Regions from separate parts of the Ruegeria sp. BG10 genome, predicted to be linked through region 1. Evidence: riboswitches for the same ligand, from Rfam matches in the RefSeq annotation. Region 1 holds a riboswitch; the other holds the start of a gene.
The links. A riboswitch is a leader RNA that binds a small molecule or an ion and turns the genes downstream of it on or off. The one in region 1 is predicted to bind cobalamin.

Region 1 (7,136 bases):
CGGCAAAGTCGCGCACCGTGCCGCCATGTTCCTCGGCTGCGCGCACCAGCTTGTCATAAACGACACGAACAAATTCCAGGGCTTTTTCTTCGCCCAGCGCCGCAACGATCCCAGTGTATCCGACCAGATCGGCAAACAGAACCGACACCTGGCGCCTTTGCCCCAGATCCGTCGACTGCTTCGCAGGATTATCCGCAACTTCCCCCATTTCGGCAAAGGGTTTACAACACCCGACCCTGCCCCGCCAGTATTTGCCACCAAAAGACCTTAATCGCGCAGTCAAATGGCAGCTAAAATGTCACGACTGGCATGTTTTGAAAGAACTCTGCTGGCTGTGACGCGCCGGTGCACCTCAGGCAGTGAAGGCCAGTTTCAACCCCGGGCGCGGCCATCTGGTCTTGTAGATCTTGCCGGTACTCGAAGCCGTAATCCACAGATCGCGCATGTCGCTGCCGCCAAAGCACATGTTGGTTGTAAACAGGTCGGGGATTTCGACATGCTCGGTCGTGCCATCCAGGCTGAACACCGTAATCCCGCCATTGAATATGGTGCCGACGCAAACGCGCCCGTCTTCTTCGACCTTGAGGCTGTCGAGCCATTGATAACCCGGCAGGGTTTGAACCACATTTCCGGGCATCCCCGGAATTGGACCGGGTTTGACCGCACCTGGCCCCGTGATCTCCATCGCCCAGAGCCGCCCGAATACGGTGTCCGAGACGTAGACCGTCTTTGCATCCGGCGACAGCCCGACCCCGTTTGGCATGGGGATCGTCGCGGCCTTGATCAGCGTTTTGCCGTCAATCGAGGCATAGTAAAGCCCACCGTAGCGGGTGGATTCCTCATCCTCGATACCGGTGTCAGTGAACCAGAACCCGCCGGATGTGTCGAACACCAGATCATCCGGGGCGATCAGTCTTTTGCCCTGATACGAGTCAAACAGCAGCGTCACGGCCCCGGTTTTCAGATCGACGCGGTGCACCGAGCCGCCTTTGTAGTTTGGCCGTATTGGCGCCGGTACCGTGATCTTGTCGGGGCCAAACGGAACAAAGCTGTAAACACCGCCATTGTTACAGACATAAGCCGCCCCGTCCGGGCCTATGGCGACGCCGTTGGGTCCGCCTGGTATCTCTGCCACAACACTGACCTGCCCGTCGGGCGTTAGGCGCGCCAGAGTTTCTTCCTTGATATCGACAAACAGCACCGATCCGTCGTTCATCGCAACCGGGCCTTCGGGGAACCCCAGCCCGCTGCACATCTCTTTCAGTTCCAATGCCATCCCGTCGCTCCCTGATCGCGTCGCGGTTCCGGTCCTTTCGACCGCCCGCTGGTTCTTGTGTCGCCAACAAATGCTACGGCACTGTGACGGGAAAACACTGGCCGTAACTGTGAGACAATACAAGCTTTTGGCACAACGCCGTCCGGCAGCAATCGCGAGGTCCCTGACGTGACCGCCTGTGCGCGCTGCCGCTGGGTGCCCCCTATCGCTGTGTTTTGGCCGTTCTGAACAGCAACAGAAATACGAAAACCGATCCGATGGATGTTGTGACGATCCCGACCAGCAGTTCCTGCGGCGCAAGAAGCAACCTGCTGAGGATGTCCGATCCGGTCAGCAAAGCTGCCCCCACGATCGCTGCGGTGGGCAGAAGCGGGCCATGCAAGGGGCCAGCAATCCCCCGGGCGATATGGGGCACCATCAGGCCCACAAAGCCGATGACCCCGGCCACCGAGACAAATACGGCGGTCGCCAATGCAGCGACGAAGAACATGCTAAATCGCAGGCTGCGAACGGGCACGCCCAGTGTCGCGGCGGTCAGGTCCCCGGTCAGCAACGCATCCAGCCACCGGCTGCGATACAGCGAAAAGCTGAGGATCAGGAGCAGGCCGACACAGACCAGCGGGAAGGTCTCCCACCTTGCCAGCCCCAACCCACCAAGCATCCAGAAAATGACCGAGTGCGCAGCCCGGCTGTCGCCCGCGAAGATCAGATAGTTGGTGAGGGCCGAAAACAGGAATGAGACCGCAAGTCCCGCAAGGATAAGTTTTTCCGGCGCGCTGATGCGCAACCCGTGAACCAGCGCCAGCACAATGCCTGACGCCACAAGACCCCCGCAAAACGCAGCCAGTGGAAGGGTCCAGAAGCCCAGAATATCCCCGGTCTCCGTGATGACAAACACGGCACCTGCGGCTGCACCCGAAGACAAGCCAAACAGGAACGGATCGGCCAGATCGTTGCGCGTCGTGGTTTGCAGAACCACACCGACAATTCCCAGCCCGGCGCCAATCACAGCGGCGAACAGGGCTCGTGGCAGGCGCAATTCGAACACGATCCGGTGCAGCGGAGACATGTCACCGTCGATCAGGCCGGTCCCCAGCAAAACCGCCGTAACCGTGTCGGAAATCGGAATCGACGTGGTGCCGTAAATGGTCGAAACCAGCAAAAGGGCGGTCAAAATGACCGCCCCCAGCGATAGCGTCAGGGCCAATCGGCCCATTTCAGTTCAGACCCGGATTCATGGCCTGCGCCATTTTCGAGATTGCCTTGATATTTGCCGGTCCGGGGGTCAGTTCCTCGTACCGCAGGCCGATCCAGCGCTCATTCTTGACCGCGTCGGTCTGGGACATCACCGGGTGTTCCTGAAGGAATTTGAACGTGTCCGCGGCCCCGTTGCCGGTCTGGTAGTCCAGCAGCACCAGAAATTCGGGGTTCGCCGCCGCTACAGCCTCCCACGAGGTGCGACCCCAGCTTGTATCCATGTCATGCGTGACGTTCTCGCCCCCGGCGGCGGCGATCATCGCGTCGGGGATAGCGAACTTGCCGGCGGTAAAGGGCGCGTCCGCCGGGCCGTCCAGCAGAAAGACGCGGGGTTTCGGCAGATCGGTGGTTTGCGCCTCGATCGCGGTCAGTTTTTCTTTCCAACCCGAAACCAGCGCCTCGGCCTTGTCCTCGACATGCATGACCTTGCCCAGCCGCAGAACATCGTCGAACAACAGATCCATGCTCGCCTCTGGCCGCGTCTTGTCCAGATGCACGCAGCTTTCGGTCAGGACCATTGTCTTGATGCCGAAAGGTTCAAGCGTATCCGGGGTCACATCGCCGCCCGGCTTCATGCCGTAATACCAACCCGCAAAAAACAGATCCGGCTGGGCCGCGACGAGGGTTTCGACGGTCGGGTATTTCGGTGCCAGCTCGGGGATGTCACCGCGCAGCGTGTCAAACTCGGGGCTGGTCTTGTACCAGCCGGTGATCCCGGTCAGGCCCACGATCTTGTCCTGCAGGCCCAACGCAAAGGCCATGTCGGTCATGTTCATGTCATGTACGACCAGACGCTCGGGCTGAGTTTCGAACACCAGCGGCTCGCCGCAGTTGTCGACGGTCACCTCATGAGCGGCGGCACCACCTGCCATGACTGTGGCCAGTGCCACGGACCAGATGTGTTTCATTGCAGAAATGCTCCTCGGGTTAGGTTGAAACAGTTGTTTTTCGGATATCCAGCGCCGGGATCACGCGACCGTCGTGGTGAAAGCACAGATAGTCGACGCCGAACGTGTCGCGGACCCGGTCGGGTGTCAGCACTTCGGCCACCGGCCCAAAACCGGTAAGGCGCGTCGATTTCATCAACGCGACATGGGTGGCGAATTCTGGGATCATCACCAGATCGTGGACGATCATCACCACGGTGATGCCCAGTTCCGCGACCAACGACAGCATCCGCCCTTTTACGTCCGGATCCAGGTGGTTGGTGGGTTCGTCCAGAAACAGCAGCGAGGGGTTCTGCGCCAGCGCCCGCGCGATATGCGCGCGCTGTCGCTCACCGCCTGACAGCATCGCCATCCGTTTGTCGGACAACCTGCCCAGCCCGGTCATGTGCAGAATCCGTTCAAGCTCAGCAGCATGCGCCTTGGTCGAGCGATCCGCGCGGATGGGAATCTGACCCAGGGCGACGTAATCCCGCAACAACAGCCGCCCATCCGGCATTTCCTGCTGGCTAACTACAGCTATCATGCGGGCGCGCTCGGTGGCGGCCATCTGTTTCAGGCTTCGCCCCCTGACCAGCACGTCGCCCAGTACAAGATCCGCCGCGCCGCACAAAAGGTTCAGCAACGTGGTTTTCCCTGCCCCGTTCGGCCCGGCAATTGCCAGATTGGCCCCGTCGTCCAGTTCAAATGACGCGCCTTGCAGCAGAACATCACCGTTCAGCGCGAAATATTCGAGGTCGCGCGCAACTAGAAAGGCAGAGGTCGTCATGAAGGTTCCACCAATTCAATTCGCGGTATTCGGGAAAGTGTTTTTGTGAACAGCGGGCGCGGTCGGTCGGTGGCATTGGTCCACCCATCGGCGCTGTTCCGGTACTGGTGCGCGAACTCGGCCAGCGCCTCAGCTTCGGGAAGGCTCCGAATGCCACCGAAGAGATACTTCGCTTTGCCCGCCGCCTGAAATCCGACGGTCGTTGGCTGCGCACAGCCCGCCATGCAATCGACGGTACGGATTGCAAAGCCCGAAGGCAGTCTGACGGACAGGACGTTGCGTAGCGCATCGACCGTCATTGTGCCCTGACAGGTCGCACAAATCAGAAGAACATGATCAGAAGATTTTGGCATTGCCCGCTCCGCTTGATCGCAAGCGCGGACAGAAGGTGCCGGATCTGTAAACACGCAACAGACGTGTCATCAAAGCCTCCTTCCAGGACGCCCCGCCCCGGGTTGGTTGAACATATGATGGCAGGTCTCCTGACTTGCGGGTCGATGCTCGGCCATCCTTCCCGGCCCAGAGGGCCAGTGGGTGTTTGGCGTCGCTCACCGCTTACAGTTGCGGGGGCAGTTACGGAATTGGCGCCGACAGGCAAACCGCACCGTATTCCCTTTTCATCCCTTGGGCGCACCATCGGGAACCATCCGGGGTTTGAGTGCATGAATTCCGGGAATGCGTCAATACGGAATTGAACCGCAGGAACGCGGGCCCGGCGCCCTTTGAGCGGATCAGGCCCGGCACGACGCACGGCTTCACTGCTGTGTACTTGAACCTGACTTAACCGACTTGCCGCCGCCCCCTTGTTTGGCGGGTTCAGTCACCGTCGCGGGTGCGTGAATGGCAACGCCTGCCATCACAAGAACCACCCCCAGCACATCAGCCGGATCAGGAATTTGCCGCAGGACCACGACACCGATGATTGCCGCCGACGCCGGCAGCAAGGCGAGCAACAGAGCAAAGCTGGCACGCGGCAGACGTGCCATGGCAAGCTGATCACAGACATAGGGAATGACCGAGGAGCAAAGCCCGACCCCTATCCCGGCCAGCACAAGCAAGGGTGCACCGAAGGCTTCAAGCGCCTGCAAAACCCCGATCGGGAACACAAAAAGGAACGCAACCGACATCGCAGCGCCGAGGCTCTCAACCCCGCCAGAGGCTCCGCCCTGCGAAATCCGGTGCCCCAGGATGACATAAAGAACAAAAAGCGCGCCGTTCAGAACCGCCCAGAACAAACCAACAAGGTCCGTGTCTCGCAGGGAACCGTCCGCCGCAAACAGTGCCGGCACGTCGATCAAAAGCGCCACCCCTGCGACCACACAACTGAACGCGATAACATTGCGCCCCGTGCGAAGCCCCCACAGCGCAATGCCGACTGTCCCGGTAAATTCGATTGCAGCCACCAGCGCAATCGGCAGCCGATCCAGCGCAAGGTAGAAGGCACAGTTCATCACTGCCAGACACAGGCCGAGCGCGACCAGCAGACACCTCTGTGATTTGGTCGCCATCCTGAATGTGCGCCACGGCTTGGTCATCGGCGCGAATATCAACGCGGCCGAAGTGATGCGAAACCACGCCACGCCAAGCACGCCGACAGCCGGGAACAGAAGCACCGCGAAGGCCGGGCCGAGGTAATGAAAAACAGCTGATACGCCGAACCAGATTTGGGGCGGGAAAGCTTCCGAAATGCGCGACATGGTGCGGGACGCTCTGGCCCGGTGCACAGGGTTTGAGGCTTGATCCGTCATATCACCATGATGCAAGGTGATCCGGGCAAGGTATATGGAGATCGGGAATGTCCTTGGATAAAAATGGACCTGAAACGAAGGCACGCGGTGGCTTTTCCCTTCGATCCAAAGAGCCCATCTTGGACCGTATCGATGCCGCTATTCTGCGTGAGCTCTGCGCGGACGCGCGCATTCCCCGGGCGGAACTGTCCCGCCGTGTCGGACTGTCCGCCCCCAGCGTTGCAGACCGGGTGCGTCGCCTGGAGGACACGGGCATCATCACGGGCTACGGCGCGCGGATCAATCCGGCCCGGCTCGGATATGGGCTGACACTCCTGATACGGGCACGGCCGCTGCCGGGCGCGATGCAGGACATGGTTCAGGCCATTCGGGACACTCCGCAGATCGTCTCGTGCGACCGCGTATCGGGTGAGGACTGTTTTGTCGCCCGCGCCCATGTCCGCGACGTTGCAGAAATGGAAGCCGTCATCGACCGGATCGTTCCCTTCGGTGCGACCAATTCCTCAATCGTGCAATCCTCACCCGTCGAGGAGCGGTTGGTAGAGCTGTGATGCGGCGGGGAACAACGGCCATCTTCAGGGTAATCCCGCGATATTCGGCGGCACCCGTGCGGGTCTGGCTGGAGAATAATGGTGAGTTGTAACCGAACCTCAGCTCAGCATTCTGGCGGACACGTCTTCCAGCAGATCGTGCAAATCGAATTCTTCGCCCTTTTCCGCAAGCCCCTGGTCGCGCAGGATGAACGACAGACCGTGAACGAAACTCCACAACAGGAACCCACGGCGGCGTACCTCATCAGTGATTCCCGGCTCACCCAGACATTTTGCGACTTCGGACAGCAGGATACCAAAGCTTTGTTGGCCGCCTTCCTCCAGCCGTGGATCGGCGATCCGGTCGGTGAACCCGCCGAATTTCAGACAGAAAATCCCCGGCTCGCGCAGCGCGAATGAGACGTATTCCATACCGATCGCGGTAATGCGCTCGGGTGACCCTTCGGGAATTCCTTCCAGTGCGGCAAGCATGTTCTCGCGGTGCCTGGCCATGCCCTCCAGAACGGTAGTAACAAGCATTTCCTTCTTATCGCTGAAGTGTTTATAGGGCGCGGCGGTCGAGACACCGGCCAGCCGGCACGCATCCGAAAC
Region 2 (7,136 bases), on a different contig from region 1:
GTCTTGGCAGAACCGACGGGGAACTGGCCTTTTTCACCGACAGCGTGAATGGCGGGAATTTCTCGTTCAACGCAAACGCGGTCGAAGGGCGCGATCATCAGGCGACAACCGCGCCGATCAGAAAATATCTCAGGAATTTCTGGATGAATGCATGGGACCAGACGCGGCCAAGCGACGTCTGATCTTGAAATCCGATACGCAGGGGCTGGACGAAGTTCTGATGGCCGAACTGCCAGAACAGTTCTGGCAGCGCGTCGATCCGGCCATTTTCGAAGGCTGGCGCATTCCCAAACCCGCGTTCGATCCGCAGGCGTTCCGCGCTGTGCTTGAGGCATTCGACTACGTCTACCTTATGGGCAGCCGCAACAAGCGGTTGCAGCAAACAAACCCATCGGATTGCATGGAATATCTCTCGGGCACCGACCGCAGATGGGCGGACGTTTTCCTGTCACGGCAGGAGTTGCACTGAGCCGGAACTGGTTCCTTCATGGCTGCTGGTCGCCCTTGGCGAGTTCTCAGACCTGCGGAAACCCCGACCTAAACGTCCTTCCGCGCCCTCAGCGCCGCCGAAATTGTCCCGTCATCCAGATAATCCAGCTCGCCGCCGATCGGCACGCCCTGCGCGAGCGAGGTCAGTCGCACCTGCCCCTCCAGCTGATCCGCGATGTAATGGGCGGTGGTCTGGCCGTCGACCGTGGCGTTCAGCGCCAGAATGACTTCGGTGATGCGCTCGGCCATCACCCGGTCCTTGAGCCGCGGGATACGCAACACGTCCGGGCCAACCCCGTCCAGTGCGGAAAGGGTGCCGCCCAGTACGTGGTAGCGGCCTTTGAAAACCCCCGCCCGCTCCATCGCCCACAGGTCGGCCACATCCTCGACCACGCATAACTCGCCGGTCGCGCGGCCTTCGTTGTCGCAGATGTCACAGATATCGGTGGTACCTACATTGCCGCAGTTCAGGCATTCGCGGGCGGTGGCGGCCACCTGCTGCATCGCGTCAGCCAGAGGCGTCAGCAACAAGGCGCGTTTGCGGATTAGGTGCAGTACCGCGCGGCGGGCCGAGCGGGGGCCGAGGCCCGGCAGCTTGGCCATCAGGTCGATCAGATTGTCGATGTCGCTGTTCGAACTCACCGCGCGTGCTCCTGCAAAAGGGCCGGGCAAGGGTGCCCGGCCGGTATTCCGTCAGGAGTGTCTATCAGAACGGCAGCTTGATGTCTGCGGGCAGGCCCATGCTTTCGGTCAGCTTGGCCATCTCTGCCTGAGAGCGCTCGGCCGCTTTGGTCTGCGCGTCCTTGATGGCGGCCAGGATCAGGTCCTCGACCACTTCCTTGTCGTCGCCGTTGAAGATCGACGGGTCGATGTCCAGACCTTTCAGTTCGCCTTTTGCGGTTGCGGTGGCCTTGACCAGCCCGGCACCGGATTCGCCGACAACCATGATGGTGTTCAGCTGTTCCTGCATATCCGTCATTTTGGTCTGCAAATCCTGCGCGGATTTCATCATCTTGGCCATGTCGCCCAGACCGCCGAGTCCTTTGAGCATCTTATTTCTCCTGCAAATCGGTTTGCCGCCTAAATACGGGCGGTGTCCACGCGGCACAAGGGGCCAGACTGCTCCCGCCTGTCGTCAAGGTCTTTGGCAACACCTTTCCTCCCGTTGGGCCCGGCAGCGCGGGCTTTGCCCGCGCTGCCGGGCCCAAGGCCGCTCAGGGGTATCGGCGTCAGCCGATGGCCCGTGGCGGGCGCGGGAGTGTTCCGGGATTTGGGCAGGCTGGCGTCAGTCTTCCTCGAACGGGTCCCATTCGTCTTCGACCTCGGGCAGCGCTTCGGTTTCGACCTTGGCGGCGCGTTGTTCCGGCGTTTCGATCCGCTTTATGCGGGCCTTGGGAAACTGTGTCAGTACGGCCTGCACCAGAGGGTGCGCTTCCGCCTGCGCCCTGAGCGCCAGATCGGCGGCATCCCGAACCTCGGCGATGGTCGCGGCCTCTCCGTCGGCGACGATTGACACGGCCCATCGGTTTCCTGTCCAACGCTGCAGCGCCGAACCCAGCCTTTGGGCCAGATCGGTCGGCGCGTTAACCGTCGGTGTAAATTCGATCCGCCCCGGCTGGTAGGAGACAAGGCGAACTCCGTTTTCAACCTCGACCAGCAGTTTGACGTCCCGGTTCGAACGGATCAGTTCGACGACGTGGTCAAATGTCGGATAGCGCGCCAGCGCGCTCTGAACCTCCTGCGCCAGCGCTGCTGTTGGTGCCCCGGCAGGCCCGCGCTGGGCTGGCATATAGGCGGCTGAAACCGTCTGCGTGGGGGCCTGCGTCGGCACTGCAATACCTCCGCCGGGCCCGCCGTTTGGCGCAGGCGGCGGCGTGTCCTGCAACCGTTTGATCAGTTCCTCGGGGCTGGGCAGATCGGCCACATGGGTCAGGCGAATGACCGCCATTTCAGCCGCCATCATGGCGTTGGGCGCGGCCGAGACCTCCTCAAGCGCCTTCAGCAACATCTGCCACATCCGGGTCAGAACGCGCATGGGAAGCGCCCCGGCCATCTGCTGACCGCGCGCGCGTTCGTCCGGCGAAACGGTCGGGTCTTCGGCGGCATCGGGCGTGATCTTCACCACGGACACCCAATGTGTGATCTCGGCCAGATCGCGCAGCACAGCCAGCGGATCCGCGCCTTCGGCATATTGCCCGCTCAGTTCCGTCAGGGCTCCGGCGGCGTCCCCGCGCAGGATCATGTCCATCAGGTCCAGCACCCGACCCCGATCCGCAAGTCCCAGCATCGCCCGCACCTGATCAGCGCTGGTTTCCCCGGCCCCGTGCGAGATCGCCTGATCCAGCAGCGAGGTTGCATCCCGCGCCGAGCCTTCCGCAGCGCGGGTGATCAGCGCCAAGGCGTCATCCGCGATCTGGGCGTTTTCCGCCGCGGCGATCTTGCTGAGCAATCCGATCATGTCTTCGGGTTCGATCCGGCGCAGGTCAAACCGCTGACACCGGGACAAAACCGTCACCGGAACCTTGCGGATTTCCGTTGTCGCGAAAATGAACTTCACATGTTCCGGCGGTTCTTCCAGGGTTTTGAGCAGCGCGTTGAACGCACTGGTCGACAGCATGTGAACTTCGTCGATGATGTAGATCTTGTAGCGCGCGCTGGCGGCGCGATAGCGGACACTGTCGATGATCTCGCGGATATCGTTCACACCGGTCCGGCTGGCGGCGTCCATCTCCATCACGTCGACATGGCGGCCCTCCATGATCGCCACGCAGTGCTCGCACTGCCCGCAGGGTTCGGTCGTGGGACCGCCTTCGCCATCGGGGCCGATGCAGTTCATGCCTTTGGCGATGATCCGCGCGGTGGTGGTCTTACCAGTGCCGCGAATGCCGGTCATGATGAAGGCCTGCGCGATCCGGTCCGCTTCGAACGCGTTTTTCAGCGTGCGCACCATTGCGTCCTGTCCCACCAGATCGGCAAAGGTTTCGGGGCGGTACTTGCGGGCGAGAACCTGATAGGCGGGGCTGGGCGTGTCGGTCATGTCTGCTCTGTCGGATTCGGTTCAGGGATGCAGCGTAGTGACCCCCGCCGCCCGCGTCCACAGCGCGCTTGCGAAATTCGGTTTGCAATGCGGCTTGCGCGTCATAGAAGTGCGGAAGTTGTTGAAAGAACGGTTTTCCGGAAAGGACGCGTCTTATGCCTCGGTTCGCTATCCATGCCTTGCCGGTGGAAAACGGATTGGTTGCGCTGACGCAGATGCCGGGGCGCGACGGAACCTATGCGCGCGATCTTGAGATGATCCGCGAATGGCGGCCCGATCTGGTGATCTCCATGACAACCGAACGCGAAATGGCGCAGGGCGGAGCCGGCGGATTTGGTCGGGACCTGCGGGACCAAGCGATAAGATGGGTGCATTTGCCGGTTGAAGATTTCGGTGCGCCGACATTGCGAACCCAGATGTTGTGGGAAGAGGTCGGCGCATCCGTCAAACAGATTCTGTCCCGCGGCGGCAGGGTTCTGGCGCATTGCCGCGGCGGATGCGGCCGGTCCGGCATGATTGCTTTGCGCATCATGGTCGAAATGGGCGAACCCCCCGAAACCGCATTGAAACGCCTGCGCGCCGTGCGGCCTTGTGCCGTCGAAACGGATGGCCAGTTGGACTGGGCCGCGCAGGCAGCCCTGCCTTGATTCCGGCCCGGCCTCAGAGCGCGATCTGCCCGGCGGTTTGGGCGACCGGTCGCGGTGCCAGTGCCGACACTTCGAGCATGGCGCAGGGCGGGTTGGCCATGAGTGCCGCAGGAAGCGCAGGAACTGCGGTGCCGAACATCATCTCGGCGTAGTCATCCAACGTTTCGATCGGGGTGTCGGCATCTGTGTCGCAGAACACCCTGATTTGTTTTGCCCGCGCCCGGAACCGGGCGTTGCAGCCTTGCGCGCAGTGGGTCAGTTCGCTGCTGCCTTCGATCTCAAAATCCGGCGTCGTCGCTGGTGCGGCACTTTCCATCGCTTGCGCAATGGCCCGGGCCATGCGGGCCAGCGCCGGGCAGGTCTGGCCGGTTCGCTGACACACGGTTGCGGTGTATTCGTGCGTTTTTGTCTTCCACATCATGTTGCGCCCTCCGCGCGTGGGACGGGGGGCGTGGGTCAGGAATGACAGCGTGCTGACGGCCTGTCCCGGACACCCCGCCCGAGTTTCGGTTTCGGTTCGATGGCAGGTCTCCTGACTTGCGGGTCATCGCTTTGCCGACCTTCCCAGCCTTTCGGCCAGTGGTGTTCCGGCATTGCTCACCGCTTACAGTTGCGGGGGCAGTCGCGGCCTTGGTCCGTACCGGTTGTCCGGGCAGAACCGCACCGTGTTCCCTTTTCATCCCGCCCCGTGACCGGGGACGAGAACCATCACGTCATCGCTAGCGGGTGCCGGCGGGTCGAGTCAAGCGGGCTGTGCCAGGGATCAGGCGGACGCAGGGTCATCCTTGATCGGTCTTGACTCGCCGGGGGAAAAGATGCCGACTGAATTTGCTGAACTGAACGGTTCAGATCGTGGATGAGGGCACCATGTTAGACAACTCGCAAGCTGTGTTGACCGAGGATTTTCAGTTTCCCGCTGGCCCGGCCATGCTGTCGGCGCGGTTGTACCTGCCGGTGGCCGAACCCAGTGTGGCGGTCGTCATCCATGGCGCGACGGGCGTGCCGCGGGACTATTACAAGCATTTTGCTCATTGGCTGGCGGCCGAACAGGGCATGGCCTGCCTGACCTACGATTACCGCGATTTTGGCCATTCGCTGCGCGGACCGTTGAACAAGGCGCAGGCAACGATGGCGGACTGGGCTTTGACCGACATGCCTGCCGCCCGGGCCGAGATGCGGCGCAGGTTCCCGGATGCGCAGCAATGGAGCATTGGTCATTCCGTTGGCGGGATGCTGGGGCCGGTTCAGCCGGATATTGACCAGATCGACCGCATGATCTGCGTCTGTTCCGGTGCGGTGACGGTTTCGGATCACCCCTGGCCCTATCGCGCGCTGGCAATGCTGTTTTGGTACGGTCACGTGCCGTTGGCGGTGAAGTATCTGGGCTACCTGCCCGGCAAGGCGGTGGGATTCGGGGCAGACCTGCCTGCCAGCGTCTATTGGCAATGGCGCAGGTGGTGCACCGCACCCACCAACTACCTGCCCGAGATTGGTGCGACCTTGCCCGAAGCCCGTTGGGCGCAATCGAACACGCCCGTTGATCTGTTCACCTTTGAGGATGACGATGTGGTTCCGCCCGAGGCTGTCTGGCGGCTGGCCGATCTCTATGGGCCGAATGCGCGCCGACACCAGTTGTCCCCAGCTGAATTCGGCCTGTCCGAAGTCGGTCACATCGGCGCTTTTGCCCGCCGCAGCGCAGCCGTCTGGCCGCAGCTGATCGAGTAGGGCGCCGGAACCCGGCGCCCCGAAGGTCAGAACCTTTTTCGGGATTTCCTGTCCTGCATCACGGACCGCACCATTTTCCCGAAAGCCTTGTCGCGCGCCCGGGATTGCGCCACGGTTTCCGAATTCCGCGCATCCTCGCGCCGCAACTTGCGCCACCGCTCCAGCCGTTGTTGATCAAGCGTTTCGGCCTCTATAGCCTCTTGTACCGCGCAGCCGGGTTCCGAAATATGCTGGCAATCGGAAAACCGGCACTGGTCCGCCAGGTCAAGAATGTCGGAAAACACTTCATCCACACCATCCTGCGCGTCCAGCAGGCGCAGGGCCCGCATCCCCGGCGTGTCGATCAGCCATCCGCCGTTTCGCATCCGGTGCAGCGCGCGCGCCGTGGTGGTGTGACGGCCGCGGGCGTCATCTTCCCGGATGCCCGCTGTCGCGGCATCATCACCGGTCATTGCGTTGGCCAGCGTCGTTTTGCCTACGCCGGACGATCCGACCAGCGCACCCGTCTGTCCGGCGGGGCACCAGGCCAGAACCTGATCCACCGCTGCCGCGTCCAGCGCGTTGATCGTCAGAACGGTCAGAAACGGTGCCACAGATTGGGCCTGTATTTCATAATCTCGGGGATCGTCGCACCTGTCTGCCTTGGTCAGCAGCACAACCGGATAGCATCCGGACTGATGAGCCAGCGCCAGATAACGCTCCAGCCGGGGCAGGCTGAAGTCAGCGTTGCACGAACTGACAATAAAAAGCACGTCGACATTCGCCGCGATCAGCTGCGTCTGGGCACCTGTTCCAGCCGCCCGGCGCTGCAACAGGCTGCGGCGATCGAGAAGGTGAAGAACGCGCATTTGCTCATCAGCGAGCACCCAGTCGCCCACCGCAAAAGCACCGGTGCTTTTGTCCGGCGTCAACAGCGGCGCTTCTCCTTGCGGGTTCAGGCCAATCAACCGGTCGCGGTGAACGGCTGTAATGCGATAAGGGTCAAAGGGGCATTCCGCCGCGGTCTGCGCGGCAAAGTGAGAGGACCATCCGAGGTCCGAAAAACTAAGGGTCATTGATCTGCCTGTGTTCAGGTACAGCGAACCGCACAGATGGCAATCGCGCATCTGCCGGGTACGAGTTCAGGCAGTGACGGAATGTTTGCGTTTCAGAACCGCGCTGCCCGAAGGGAAATTACTACAATCATAAAAGCCCTCCTTCGGCATGGGTTCAAAGTGAGAGGTTGGACATCGACCCAA

Region 2: linked by a shared signal. The riboswitch ahead of ACR0D8_RS19330 (hypothetical protein) and the one ahead of ACR0D8_RS22090 (DUF1636 family protein) in region 1 are both predicted to bind cobalamin.

Annotation. Positions count from the first base shown of each region.
Region 1 covers NZ_JBQFTI010000011.1:17,294-24,429, forward strand. The annotation lists gene ACR0D8_RS22065 (ATP-binding protein) at 1-148, opposite strand, end outside; gene ACR0D8_RS22070 (SMP-30/gluconolactonase/LRE family protein) at 353-1,276, opposite strand; gene ACR0D8_RS22075 (FecCD family ABC transporter permease) at 1,479-2,492, opposite strand; gene ACR0D8_RS22080 (ABC transporter substrate-binding protein) at 2,494-3,441, opposite strand; gene ACR0D8_RS22085 (ABC transporter ATP-binding protein) at 3,461-4,246, opposite strand; gene ACR0D8_RS22090 (DUF1636 family protein) at 4,243-4,599, opposite strand; cobalamin riboswitch at 4,702-4,909, opposite strand; gene ACR0D8_RS22095 (EamA family transporter) at 5,002-5,943, opposite strand; gene ACR0D8_RS22100 (Lrp/AsnC family transcriptional regulator) at 6,114-6,545, shown strand; gene ACR0D8_RS22105 (TetR/AcrR family transcriptional regulator) at 6,645-7,136, opposite strand, start outside.
Region 2 covers NZ_JBQFTI010000006.1:146,707-153,842, forward strand. The annotation lists gene ACR0D8_RS19300 (FkbM family methyltransferase) at 1-182, shown strand, start outside; gene ACR0D8_RS19305 (hypothetical protein) at 152-469, shown strand; gene recR (recombination mediator RecR) at 538-1,131, opposite strand; gene ACR0D8_RS19315 (YbaB/EbfC family nucleoid-associated protein) at 1,196-1,540, opposite strand; gene ACR0D8_RS19320 (DNA polymerase III subunit gamma/tau) at 1,775-3,526, opposite strand; gene ACR0D8_RS19325 (protein-tyrosine phosphatase family protein) at 3,682-4,173, shown strand; gene ACR0D8_RS19330 (hypothetical protein) at 4,187-4,594, opposite strand; cobalamin riboswitch at 4,679-4,898, opposite strand; gene ACR0D8_RS19335 (alpha/beta hydrolase family protein) at 5,041-5,898, shown strand; gene rsgA (ribosome small subunit-dependent GTPase A) at 5,925-6,953, opposite strand; RNA gene ffs (signal recognition particle sRNA small type) at 7,111-7,136, opposite strand, start outside.